Zobellia alginiliquefaciens: one gene and its partner. Each later gene encodes a partner of the first gene's protein in a complex. Links are inferred from orthologs where the notes say so. Each region holds a gene or a part of one and is shown in the gene's direction. Other genes may lie near its edges. The genes, in order: P0077_RS02025 and accD.

The links.
Region 2: the proteins of P0077_RS02025 (region 1) and accD are in contact, whole or in part, in a solved structure (PDB 8UXZ), measured with the Escherichia coli proteins. The link is inferred for Zobellia alginiliquefaciens from one-to-one orthologs.

Annotation. Positions count from the first base shown.
Region 1 is NZ_CP119758.1:487,028-493,523, reverse strand. Bases 2,316-5,175 are described here. They hold P0077_RS02025 (acetyl-CoA carboxylase carboxyltransferase subunit alpha), read left to right. Parts: upstream 2,316-3,198; coding sequence 3,199-4,152; downstream 4,153-5,175. Other genes in these bases: dnaB (replicative DNA helicase), read left to right, coding at 4,308-5,175; P0077_RS02030 (DMT family transporter), read left to right, coding at 2,316-3,153. Outside these bases: tRNA guanosine(34) transglycosylase Tgt, read left to right, coding at 22-1,152; P0077_RS02035 (LptF/LptG family permease), read left to right, coding at 1,152-2,234; more of P0077_RS02030, read left to right, coding at 2,260-2,315; more of dnaB, read left to right, coding at 5,176-5,855; P0077_RS02015 (asparagine synthetase B), read left to right, coding at 5,965-6,496. UniProt on the Escherichia coli protein: Component of the acetyl coenzyme A carboxylase (ACC) complex. First, biotin carboxylase catalyzes the carboxylation of biotin on its carrier protein (BCCP) and then the CO(2) group is transferred by the carboxyltransferase to acetyl-CoA to form malonyl-CoA.
Region 2 is NZ_CP119758.1:3,128,737-3,135,187, reverse strand. Bases 1-2,815 are described here. They hold accD (acetyl-CoA carboxylase, carboxyltransferase subunit beta), read left to right. Parts: upstream 1-877; coding sequence 878-1,753; downstream 1,754-2,815. Other genes in these bases: P0077_RS13150 (DUF302 domain-containing protein), read right to left, coding at 2,357-2,815; P0077_RS13155 (hypothetical protein), read left to right, coding at 1,816-2,232; fbaA (class II fructose-bisphosphate aldolase), read left to right, coding at 1-843. Outside these bases: more of P0077_RS13150, read right to left, coding at 2,816-3,274; rpsO (30S ribosomal protein S15), read left to right, coding at 3,526-3,795; P0077_RS13140 (polyribonucleotide nucleotidyltransferase), read left to right, coding at 3,983-6,211; P0077_RS13135 (sigma-70 family RNA polymerase sigma factor), read left to right, coding at 6,376-6,451.

The DNA of each region.
Region 1 (6,496 bases):
TTTGCGCCCATAAATATTATTTTGAAATTTACCTTACATCATACAGACCCCCAAAGTAAAGCTCGTGCAGGAACCATGGTTACTGATCACGGAGCAATTGAAACCCCTATATTCATGCCGGTTGGCACTGTTGGTTCCGTAAAAAGTGTACACCAACGTGAATTGAAAGAGGAAATAAACCCAGATATCATATTAGGGAATACCTATCACCTTTTTCTACGGCCTAAAACCGACATTCTAAAGAAAGCGGGTGGGCTCCATAAATTTATGGGATGGGATAGAAATATCTTGACCGATAGTGGGGGGTACCAAGTATACTCACTTTCGGGAAACCGAAAAATTAAGGAGGAAGGAGTAAAATTCAAGTCGCATATAGACGGCTCAACCCATCTATTTACACCTGAAAATGTAATGGAAATTCAGCGTGTGATCGGGGCGGATATTATAATGGCATTTGATGAATGTACACCTTACCCTTGCGATTATCGCTATGCGGAACGGTCTATGCATATGACGCATAGGTGGTTGGAGCGTTGTATTGCGCATCTTAAAAAGACGCCTTTTGAATATGATTACGCACAGACTTTTTTCCCAATAGTACAAGGTTCTACGTATACGGACTTGAGAAAAAGATCAGCAGAATATATTGCTGGCGTAGGTGCGGAAGGCAATGCTATTGGTGGGCTTTCCGTTGGTGAGCCAGCGGAGGAAATGTACGCCATGACCGAGGTGGTTTGCGAGATTTTACCTGAAGACAAGCCTAGATATTTAATGGGTGTGGGTACGCCAATTAATATTCTAGAGAATATTGCTTTAGGTATTGATATGTTTGATTGTGTGATGCCTACCCGAAATGCTAGAAACGGAATGTTGTTTACCGCACATGGTACCATCAACATAAAGAATAAAAAATGGGAGGATGATTTTTCTCCTATAGATGAAATGGGATTGACTTTTGTAGATATTGAATATTCAAAGGCGTACTTAAGGCATTTGTTCGTTGCCAAGGAATATTTGGGCAAGCAGATAGCTACCATTCATAACCTTGGTTTTTATCTTTGGTTGACACGTGAAGCGCGAAAGCATATTTTAGCAGGGGATTTTACCGAATGGAAGAATCGTATGGTGAAACAAATGGATAAACGATTGTAGTGTTAACAATACTGGATAAATATATATTAAAACGATATCTCGTCACTTTTTCGGTGATGATATTGCTGTTCATTCCTATTGGTATCATGGCCCATTTGGCGGAACAAATAGGAAAGATGCAGGCCAATGAGGCTCCATTGGATGAAATACTTATCTATTTTGGAAACTTTACCATTTATATAGGAAGTTTACTGTTCCCTATTTTTCTTTTTCTATCCATTATTTTCTTTACTTCTAAACTGGCGGGCAATACAGAAATTGTAGCTATTTTAAGTTCAGGGGTTTCATATAATAGATTTTTGCGCCCCTATATAATCGGAGCATCCATTATTGCCATAATTATGTTCATCATGGGTATGTTTATCGTGCCCAATGCCAGTAAAGGGTTTAACGAGTTTAAATACAAGTATCTAAAAAAAGGGAAACAAGATAGGGTTACCAATAATATTTTTACCCAATTAAACGCCAATGATTTTATTTATGTAAGCAGTTTTGATCCGGCAAGGGAGATTGGTTACAATTTTACCTTTGAGCGATTTAATGATGAGAATGAGCTTGAGTTTAAGATTTCTGCGGCCAATATCCGTTACGTAGATAAAGACAGTGTATACCGTTTAACTACCTATAAGAAACGCAGAATATTGGAAGATACCGCACTGGTAGAGACTAAGAGGCGTTTGGATACGCTTTTTTCCTTTAAGATAGGTGACCTTACCCCAGTATCTTACGCAGCGGAAACCAAAAATATTTTTGAGTTGAATCGCTTTATAAAAGACCAAAAACTTAAAGGCGCTTCCAATATAAACACCTATGTATTGGTGAAATACAAACGGTGGGCGTTGCCAATAACAGCCTTTATTCTTACTATCATAGCGGTTGCCGTTTCGTCGGTTAAAAGACGGGGTGGTATGGGAGTAAACCTTGCTTTTGGAATTATAGTGGCATTCGTTTTTGTCTTTTTTGATAAAGTTTTTGGTACACTAGCGGAGCAGTCTGGTTTTTCCCCTCTTTTAGCGGTACTTGTACCAAATATGATTTTTGGGATTCTTGCAGTAGTGTTGTTGCAGAAGGCAAAACGATAACGCTTGTACTTCTAAATAGGCTTTTATGGGGGCGCAGTTAAAAAATTACCTACACTTACATTTTATTGTCTTTATTTGGGGCTTCACAGCGGTATTGGGTAAACTGATTACCCTAGACGCTATGCCGCTGGTCTGGTATCGTATGCTTATTGCGGCCGTATTTATCTTATTATATCTAAAAGCTAAAAAATATTCCCTTAAAGTTTCCCGCCCCATGCTATGGTCTTTGTTAGGTGCAGGTATTGTAATTGCGTTGCATTGGGTTACCTTCTTTTTGTCCATTAAAGTTTCTAATGTTTCCATTACGCTGGCTACTATTTCAACAGGTGCATTTTTTACAGCTTTAATAGAGCCTTTTTGGTACAAGCGCAAGATGATTTGGTATGAGATTGTTTTTGGTATTGTGGTTATGCTAGGGCTGTATTTAATTTTTAAGGTAGATACGCAATATCTCTATGGTATACTATTGGCACTTGTCTCTGCATTTTTATCGGCTCTTTTTTCACTCATTAATGGAAAGCTGATTCAAAAGGAAAGACCTTCCGTAATCTCATTCTATGAGTTGGTGAGCGGAGTAGTATTGCTGACTATCTTTTTAGCGTTTCAAGGTAGTTTTGACGCTCAATTTTTTGCACTCTCGCAGAACGATTGGTTGTATCTGTTTATTCTAGCTTCAATTTGTACCGCCTATGCCTTTATCGCATCGATAAAAATTTTAAAATACATTAGTCCTTACACGGTAATGCTCACTATTAACTTAGAGCCTGTGTACGGCATAATTTTAGCTTATTTTATTTTAGGCGAATCAGAAAAAATGAATCCCCTGTTTTATGTGGGTGGAGGCATCATCTTATTGACGGTTCTTGCCAACGGAATCCTTAAAAATAGGAGAAGGTTTAAAAAACCCTTCAGGAGATAAGCTTAAAGTTCTATATTTGTCCATCAAACTAAACCTATTACACTAATGGAATATCTCGATTTTGAACTCCCGATAAAAGAGCTTGAAGAGCAGCTGGATAAATGCATGATTATTGGGGAAGAAAGCGAAGTAGATGTAACGGAAACCTGTAAACAGATTGAAAAGAAGTTAGCGGATACCCGTAAAGAAATCTACAAAAACCTTACGGCCTGGCAACGGGTACAGTTATCTAGGCACCCAAATAGACCCTATACTTTAGACTACATCAACGCTATTTGTGGCGATACTTTTCTAGAACTTCACGGAGATAGAAATGTAAAAGATGATAAGGCAATGATCGGTGGTCTTGGTAAAATTGGCGACCAGAGCTTCATGTTCATCGGTCAACAAAAAGGATATAATACAAAGACAAGGCAGTACCGTAACTTTGGTATGGCCAACCCAGAAGGCTATCGTAAAGCACTGCGCTTAATGAAATCTGCGGAGAAATTTAATGTGCCTGTGGTGTGCTTTATAGATACTCCTGGTGGCGCTGCCGGTATTGAGGCGGAAGAACGTGGGCAAGGAGAGGCAATAGCCCGTAACATTTTAGAGATGACCCGTCTTAAAGTGCCAATTATTGTTGTAATTATTGGTGAAGGAGCTTCTGGTGGAGCTTTGGGTATAGGTGTAGGAGATAAAGTGTTGATGTTGGAAAACACATGGTATTCGGTGATTTCTCCGGAATCTTGTTCTTCTATTCTTTGGAGAAGTTGGGAGTATAAGGAAGTGGCTGCTGAGGCATTAAAACTTACTGCTACCGATATGAAAAAATTAAAATTAATCGATGAAATCGTACGCGAACCTGCGGGCGGTGCACATGCAAATAGGGAAAAGACTTTTGAAGTTGTGAAAAACAAAATATTGACACAATTTAAGGCTTTAGAAAAGTTATCCCCAAAAGAATTAGTCAAAACCCGAATGGATAAATACGCCCAAATGGGTGTTTTTAACGGTTAACGGACACTTTTTACAAGCTGATTAAAATCTGAGGAAGACTTTCCTCAGATTTTTTTTGTTATCAACATAAAATTGTAACTTATTAACACGGTAATGTTTATTACCTGTTAACTATACTTCTCTTTATTTTTTAGTTAATTGCATAATTTCGTAAAATGGAAAAAATTAATCCGGTCGTCGGACGCAAAATAGACAAGTCAACCCTAATCAATTTAGAAAGAGGTAAAATTCCACCTCAATCTGTTGATTTAGAAGAGGTTGTGTTGGGTGCTATGATGATTGATAAAAAGGGTGTAGATGAAGTAATAGATATCCTTCATCCTGATGTTTTCTATAAAGATGCCCATCGATACATCTATGAATCCATTTTTAAGCTGTTCGAAAGTTCCGAACCAGTGGATTTATTAACGGTTTCCTCCCAATTAAAGCGAGATGGAAGGTTAGATGCCATAGGAGGTGATTTTTACCTCATTAAACTGACTCAAAAAGTGGCTTCATCGGCACATATTGAGTTCCATGCACGTATTATTCTGCAGAAGTACATTCAGCGGAGCTTGATTAAAATTTCCAATGAGATTATTGAAGAGGCATATGATGAAGGAACCGATGTTTTTGACCTTTTAGATAGTGCGGAATCTAAATTATATGATGTTACTCAAGGTAACCTGAAACGTTCTGCGGAGACGGCTATGGATTTGGTAATTCAGGCAAAGAAAAAGATTGAAGAGATTTCCAATAAAGAGGGGATGAGCGGTATTGCCACCGGCTTTGATAAGTTGGATAAACTTACTTCGGGTTGGCAGCCTAGTGATTTGATTATTGTAGCTGCACGTCCCGGTATGGGTAAAACCGCATTAACATTATCCATGGCAAGAAATATTGCTGTAGATAGTGGACAAGGTGTTGCTTTCTTTTCCTGTGAGATGTCTTCTGTGCAGTTAATTACACGTTTGATTTCTTCGGAAACCGGACTTTCATCCGAAAAATTGAGAACCGGTAAATTAGAAAAGCACGAGTGGGAGCAGCTGAACGTAAAAGTAAAAGCGCTAGAGAAAGCACCGTTATTTATTGATGATACGCCTTCTTTATCTATTTTTGACTTGCGTGCAAAGGCCAGACGTTTGGCTTCACAGCATGATATTAAGATAATTATTATTGATTATTTACAGTTAATGACCGCTGGTGGAACCGGCAAAGGAGGAAACCGTGAACAGGAAATTTCTACCATTTCGCGTAACCTTAAGGCATTGGCAAAAGAATTGAATATACCCGTAATTGCACTATCTCAGCTTTCACGTGCGGTTGAAACCCGTGGAGGTAGTAAAAGACCTTTACTTTCGGATTTACGTGAATCTGGTGCGATTGAGCAGGATGCGGATATTGTGTCGTTTATTTTCCGTCCTGAATATTATAAAATTGATGAATGGGATGACGAAGAACGAAGCCCAACACAAGGTCAGGCAGAGTTTATCGTTGCCAAACACCGTAATGGTGGTCTGGAAAATATTCGTTTGAAATTTATCGGTAACCTCGGTAAGTTTGATAACCTAGACGATTTTGACTCTCCGTTTGAGTTCCAATCTAAAATGAACGAGAACGAGGACAATCCTTTTATTACGCCGAACTTACCAGATGCGAACGAAGCTTTTGGTAGTTCTATGAACGATAACATGCCTCCTGGAGATGATGATGTTCCGTTTTAATAGAAGAGAAATTCCCAAAATCAGTTAGTTTTCTAATAGCTTTAACTTTGAGTGAAGATAAAAAGCGTAGTTTTTCAAGTATCTTTAGAAAAAATAAAGTGCTAGAAATATGGTGAAATCGCTTTTGTCAATTCTTTTCATCTTAATTGGTGTTTTGCAACTTTCTGCATCCTCCATTTTAATTCCTATGGATGCCGAGGGTCAGAAAGACCACCTTAAAGCCTACGGAATTACCTATTGGGTACTCAATAAGCAGCAGAAAGTGCAATGGCTTCTGAATTATAGAGGAGGTTCTTTTTTGCTGCCCGATGGAGATGTTATCCGTAAAGAATGTCAAATTAGAGGAGTTTCCTTTGAAATTTTATCTGATAGTCAAGCGGCGAATATTTTGTCGGAAATCAGTAGTCCATCTAAAAATCAAGATGCTGTAATTCTTGAAAAAGCTCCGAAGATTGCAGTCTATTCCCCCAAAGGAAATCAACCTTGGGACGATGCCGTAACTATGGTGCTGACCTATGCGGAGATTCCATATGTTACCGTTTACGATGAGGAAGTATTAGGCGATAAGTTGGCGTTGTACGATTGGCTGCACTTACACCACGAAGATTTTACAGGTCAATACGGAAAGTTTTATGGAGCAT
Region 2 (6,451 bases), 2.6 Mb from region 1 along the record:
CAGAAAGCAGCCGTTCTTGGTGCCGTAGCCGGAGCAAAACATGTACACCAATTGGCAGAAGCTTACGGAGCTACCGTAATTCTTCATACAGACCACTGTGCTAAGAAATTATTACCTTGGATAGACGGACTTTTAGATGCTAGTGAGAAACATTTTGCCGAGACTGGAAAATCTCTTTTCAGCTCACATATGATCGACCTTTCCGAAGAGCCTCTTGAAGAAAACATTGAAATCTGTAAAGGGTACTTAGAGCGCATGAGCAAAATGAACATGACGTTAGAGATAGAACTTGGTATTACAGGTGGAGAAGAAGATGGTGTTGACAATTCTGATGTTGATGACTCTAAATTGTACACACAACCAGAAGAAGTAGCTTATGCTTACGAGGAGCTTTCCAAAGTAAGCCCAAGATTTACAATTGCAGCAGCTTTTGGTAACGTTCATGGTGTGTACAAGCCAGGAAACGTTAAACTGACTCCAAAAATCCTTAAAAACTCTCAAGAGTATATCACTGAAAAATACGGTGTAGAAAACAACCACATAGATTTTGTTTTCCATGGTGGATCAGGTTCTACGGTCGAAGAAATAAGAGAAGGTATTAGCTACGGTGTTATTAAAATGAATATTGATACAGATTTGCAGTATGCATTTTTAGCTGGAGTTCGTGACTATGTTCAAGATAAAAAAGACTTCCTTCAAGCTCAGATTGGAAATCCAAATGGCGCAGATGAACCTAACAAAAAGTTCTATGACCCAAGAGTTTGGTTACGCGAAGGAGAAAAGTCTTTTGTTGAGCGTTTGAAAAAGGCTTTTGAAGATTTAAACAATGTAAATACCTTATAGGTAAAGTACATCCCCAAAACTAATTATGGAAGATATGACGGCTTGGTTCAGAAGAAAGGAAAAGGGAATACAAACGGCTACCGAAGAGAAAAAAGACACCCCAAAAGGGTTGTGGTACAAATCTCCAACGGGAAAAATTGTTGAATCAGAAGTACTTGCCAAGAACTTTTACGTAAGCCCTGAAGACGATTATCACGTTCGCATAGGCAGTAAAGAGTATTTTGAAATGCTTTTTGATGATAACAAATTCAGGGAACTGGATGCCAAATTGACCTCTAAAGACCCTTTGAAGTTTGAGGACACCAAAAAATATTCGGAAAGACTAAAGGCTGCACAAAAGAAAACTGGACTTAACGATGCCGTAAGAACCGGTTTTGGTAAGTCTATAGGCAAAGATATTGTTATAGCTTGTATGGACTTTAATTTTATTGGTGGGTCTATGGGTAGCGTTGTTGGTGAAAAAATTGCACGTGCCATAGATTACGCTATAAAAAGAAAAGTTCCTTTTGTAATGATTTCAAAATCTGGGGGAGCCCGTATGATGGAAGCCGCCCTGTCTTTAATGCAATTAGCCAAAACATCGGCAAAATTAGCACAACTGGCAGAAGCTAAACTTCCATATATATCACTTTGTACAGACCCTACCACTGGTGGAACAACCGCGTCCTATGCAATGTTAGGGGACATTAACATATCAGAACCTGGTGCATTAATTGGTTTTGCAGGCCCCAGAGTAGTAAAAGAAGCTACGGGAAAAGAACTTCCCGAAGGTTTCCAAACTGCAGAGTTTGTTAAGGACCATGGTTTTTTGGATTTTATCTCACATAGAAGAGATTTGAAAAAGAAAATCAACCTTTATATAGATTTAATTCAGAACAACCCTGTGAGAACTGAAAAGGTTTCGGCATGAAACCGTTAGTTATTACACTAATTTCATTTTGGTTTTTTTGTTGTTCAACAGATAAAGAAAGTATGCCCGCCGAATCGGATTTGGCGGGCATTTTATCTGATTCCGCAAAAGTTCTTGAAGTTAAAGTATCGGGCACTGAGAACAACTATACTTTCAGTACAACCATTCAAAGCCCGGATACCGGTTGTAATCTATATGCAGACTGGTGGGAAATCATTGATTTAAAAGGAAACCTTATTTATAGGAGAATTTTAACTCACAGCCATGTAGAGGAACAACCTTTTACTCGTTCCGGATCAAATATTACCTTGGCAAAAACTACTGAAGTTTACATACGCGCGCATGTACACCCAGTAGGCTACACCTCTGAGGTTCTAAAAGGCTCAGTTGAAAATGGCTTTATGGAGGTAGAATTAGACTCAGAATTCGCCATAGAATTGGAGAAAGCGGAGCCTCTTCCTGCGGGATGTGATTTTTAGATTTTCAAAACTGGCTTAAATCCATGCTCTATTTTACTTAAAAAATCACCTTCTACTTTTTTTTGAGAAACAAAAAAAGCCCCACTATTTCTAGTGAAGCTCAATTCATTTTTTTTAAATTACTCTATTGGTTTACAGATGTAGCAATACCTTGTAATGCAGCTAAAATAGTTTCTAAAGTAGCGTCATTATCCGTAACACCATGTCTTGACATAAATAGTTCTGGACTGTTAAAAGCAATTTTCACCTCACCCTCCGCATTTTCATACACCAATATTTTTTGTGGTAAATCAAGTGCTGAAGTTTGCTTGTCTTGCATTAACGGTGTTCCCAAGCTTGGATTACCAAAAATAATTACGCTAGTAGGCAACAACTCCAACTCAACATTGGCCGCATTGGCTTGATGATCTAATTCCGCAACAATTTTAAGATTTGGGTTACCTTCAATCACACTCATTATACCTTCGTAGGTAGCGTCAAATGTTTCTTGACTTACAACTGTCAACACTTTATAATCGGCAGGCACTTCACTAGGCTGCTCCGTTACCTCTCCAATTCCGGCATTTTCGCTTAAATTCCTCAATGCTCCTGCCATTGTAGATAATGTAGATACATCCCCTACTGTATGGCGATTAGCTAAATATGTTGTAGAATTATAACCTATGTAAACTTCTTCACTATCACTTTGATAAACCAAAATACGTTGTGGCAAATCTAATCCCGCCTGTTGGTTTACCTGCATTAATGGTGTTCCTAAATTAGGGTTGCCAAAGAAAATTATTTTCGTTGGGTTTAGCTCCAACTCCGCTGAAGCCGCGTTGGCCGTATGATTTACTTCGGCTACAATTGTAATATTTTCATTTGCCTCTAAACTTGCTTTAAGAACAGCATAGGTCTCATCAAAAGATTGTGTACTTTTTAGAAAGTTCATACCTACTACATTTGGAGCGGTATCCGTCTTTTCAGGTTCGTTTGTTTCATCTTCATCGCATGCAATAAAAGCTAATACCAAGCAAACACTCATAAAAAATTTCAAATTCATAATCATATTATTTTTTAGGGGGACTTAAGTCTATATCGGTGTTCTAATCAACAGACCGCCATTAATAGTATAATAATATACGCAAGGTATTAGCAATCGGTTTTTTCTGTATCACACAGTTTTTTTTACCTACCAAGGCCACAATACATTTAATTGAACAAATTATTTGTTTTATGCTCATAAATCGTATCTTTGCAGCTTGATTGAAAATCAGTCATATATACATAAAAATCATTTAAAACAATATTGGAATGTATTTAACAAAAGAAGTAAAAGCCGAAATCTTTAAGAAACACGGCGGTAGTGAAACAAACACAGGTTCTACAGAAGGCCAAATCGCTTTGTTCACACACAGAATTAACCACCTAACCGGTCACTTAAAAAAGAACCACAAAGATTACAACACTGAGCGTTCATTAGTAAAGTTGGTAGGTAAAAGAAGAAGCCTACTTGATTATATGATCAAGAACGATATTGTTAAGTATCGTGAGCTTATTAAAGAACTAGGTATTAGAAAATAAGTATTTTACAAAGGGCTGAAATTTTCAGCCCTTTTTTTTTATATATTAGTCATCCTAAATAATTAGGATTTTACAAAAAGCTGCACCCAGTTTTTCATTGGTCAACACAACACAACAACTTCGGCCTTAACAAGTCGATAAGACCATTGTTTAACAATTCGCCCATTGGCGTATTTAATTAAAATTTATGATTCCAAAAGTATTTAAAGAGGTCATAGACCTTGGTGACGGTAGGGAAATTTCTATCGAAACCGGAAAATTGGCAAAGCAGGCCCACGGTTCTGTTGTTGTACAGTCAGGAAAATGTATGCTATTGTGTACGGTTGTTTCCAACTACAAACAAAGTGATGTTGACTTTCTTCCATTAACGGTAGATTACCGCGAAAAATTTGCAGCTGCGGGCCGTTACCCAGGTGGTTTCTTCAAAAGGGAAGCAAGACCTAGTGATGGTGAAGTATTGACTATGCGTTTGGTAGACCGTGTACTTCGTCCACTTTTCCCAAAAGATTATCACTCTGAAACTCAGGTGATGATTCAATTAATGTCTCATGATGATGACGTTATGCCAGATGCAATGGCCGGTTTGGCTGCATCTGCTGCAATTCAATTATCGGATTTTCCATTTGAATGTGCAATCTCTGAAGCTAGAGTTGCCCGCGTAGACGGTAAATTCGTTATCAACCCAACTAGAGCTCAATTGGCCGAATCCGACATTGATATGATGATCGGTGCTTCTGCTGATTCTGTAATGATGGTTGAAGGTGAGATGGATGAAATTTCTGAAGAAGAAATGACCGAGGCCATCAAATTTGCACACGAAGCCATTAAAGTACAGTGTGCCGCTCAATTAAAACTTGCTGAAGCTTTCGGAAAGAAAGATGTACGTGAGTATGAGCCAGAAAGAGAAGATGAAGACTTGGCCAAGAAAATTCACGACATGGCATATGACAAAGTATATGCCGTAGCTAAAGCAGGTTCTGCCAAACATGAGAGAAGCGCTTCTTTTAGTGAAATAAAAGAAGAAATTAAAGCTACTTTCTCTGAAGAAGAACAAGCTGACTTTGGTGGTATGATTTCAAAATACTACAATAAAGCTGAAAAAGCTGCTGTTCGTGATCTTACCCTAAACGAAGGTTTACGTTTAGATGGTCGTAAGACCGATGAGATTAGACCTATCTGGTGTGAAGTAGATTACCTACCATCAACACACGGTTCCGCTATATTTACCCGTGGGGAAACTCAGGCATTGGCTACTGTAACCCTAGGTACTTCTAGAGATTCAAACAAAATTGACATGCCATCTTACGAAGGTGAGGAGAATTTCTATTTACACTACAACTTCCCTCCTTTCTCAACTGGTGAAGCAAGACCTATCCGTGGTACTTCTCGTCGTGAGGTAGGACATGGTAACTTGGCACAACGTGCCTTAAAAGGAATGGTCCCTGCAGATTGCCCTTATACAGTTCGTGTAGTATCCGAAGTGTTAGAATCTAACGGTTCCTCTTCTATGGCTACTGTTTGTGCTGGTACTATGGCAATGATGGATGCTGGTGTACAATTGAAAAAACCGGTTTCAGGTATTGCAATGGGATTAATTTCTGATGCGGACTCTGGTAAATATGCCGTTCTTTCCGATATTTTAGGTGATGAAGATCACTTGGGAGATATGGACTTTAAAGTAACCGGTACAGCAGATGGTATTACCGCTTGCCAAATGGACATTAAAGTAAAAGGTCTTTCTTACGAAATCTTGGTAAATGCCTTAAAACAAGCAAGAGAAGGTCGTTTACACATTCTTGGAAAACTGACGGATACTATCTCTGCTCCTAACGCAGATGTGAAGCCTCATTCTCCAAAAATGGTTACACGTACTATTCCTAATGAATTTATTGGTGCACTTATTGGACCAGGAGGAAAAGTAATTCAAGAACTTCAAAAAGAAACAGATACTACTATTGTTATCAATGAAGACCCGGTTACAGAAGAAGGTATTGTTGAAATTTTAGGTACGGACCAGAATGGTATTGACGCGGTATTGGCCAAGATCGATGCCCTAATGTTCAAACCTGCAGTTGGTAGTGCTTACGAAGTTAAAGTAATTAAAATGCTAGACTTTGGCGCTGTTGTAGAATACCAAGATGCCCCGGGCAATGAAGTATTGTTACATGTTTCCGAATTGGCATGGGAAAGAACCGAGAATGTTTCCGATGTTGTGAACATGGGTGACGTTTTTGATGTGAAGTACTTAGGTACCGACCCAAGAACCCGTAAAGAAAAGGTTTCTAGAAAAGCTCTTTTACCAAAACCTGAAGGTTTTGTAGAAAGACCACCACGTAACGATAAAGATCGTGGTCGTGGTAGAGATGACAGACGAGGTGGTAGAGACAACCGTGATCGTAAGCCAAGAAGAGACTAAACACTCTTTTCTTTAATACATATTTAAAGCCTCAACATAGTAAGTTGAGGCTTTTTTATGCGACTTATCTAAAAAGTAAAGTTTTTTTCACCCAATTGTAACATTTCTATGTTTTTTACGTATAAGTATATGCAGTCTATGCAAACTGAACCTAATTTATTTACATGAGACAGCTTAAAATCACAAAACAGGTCACCAACAGGGAGACCGCATCTTTGGACAAGTACTTGCAAGAAATAG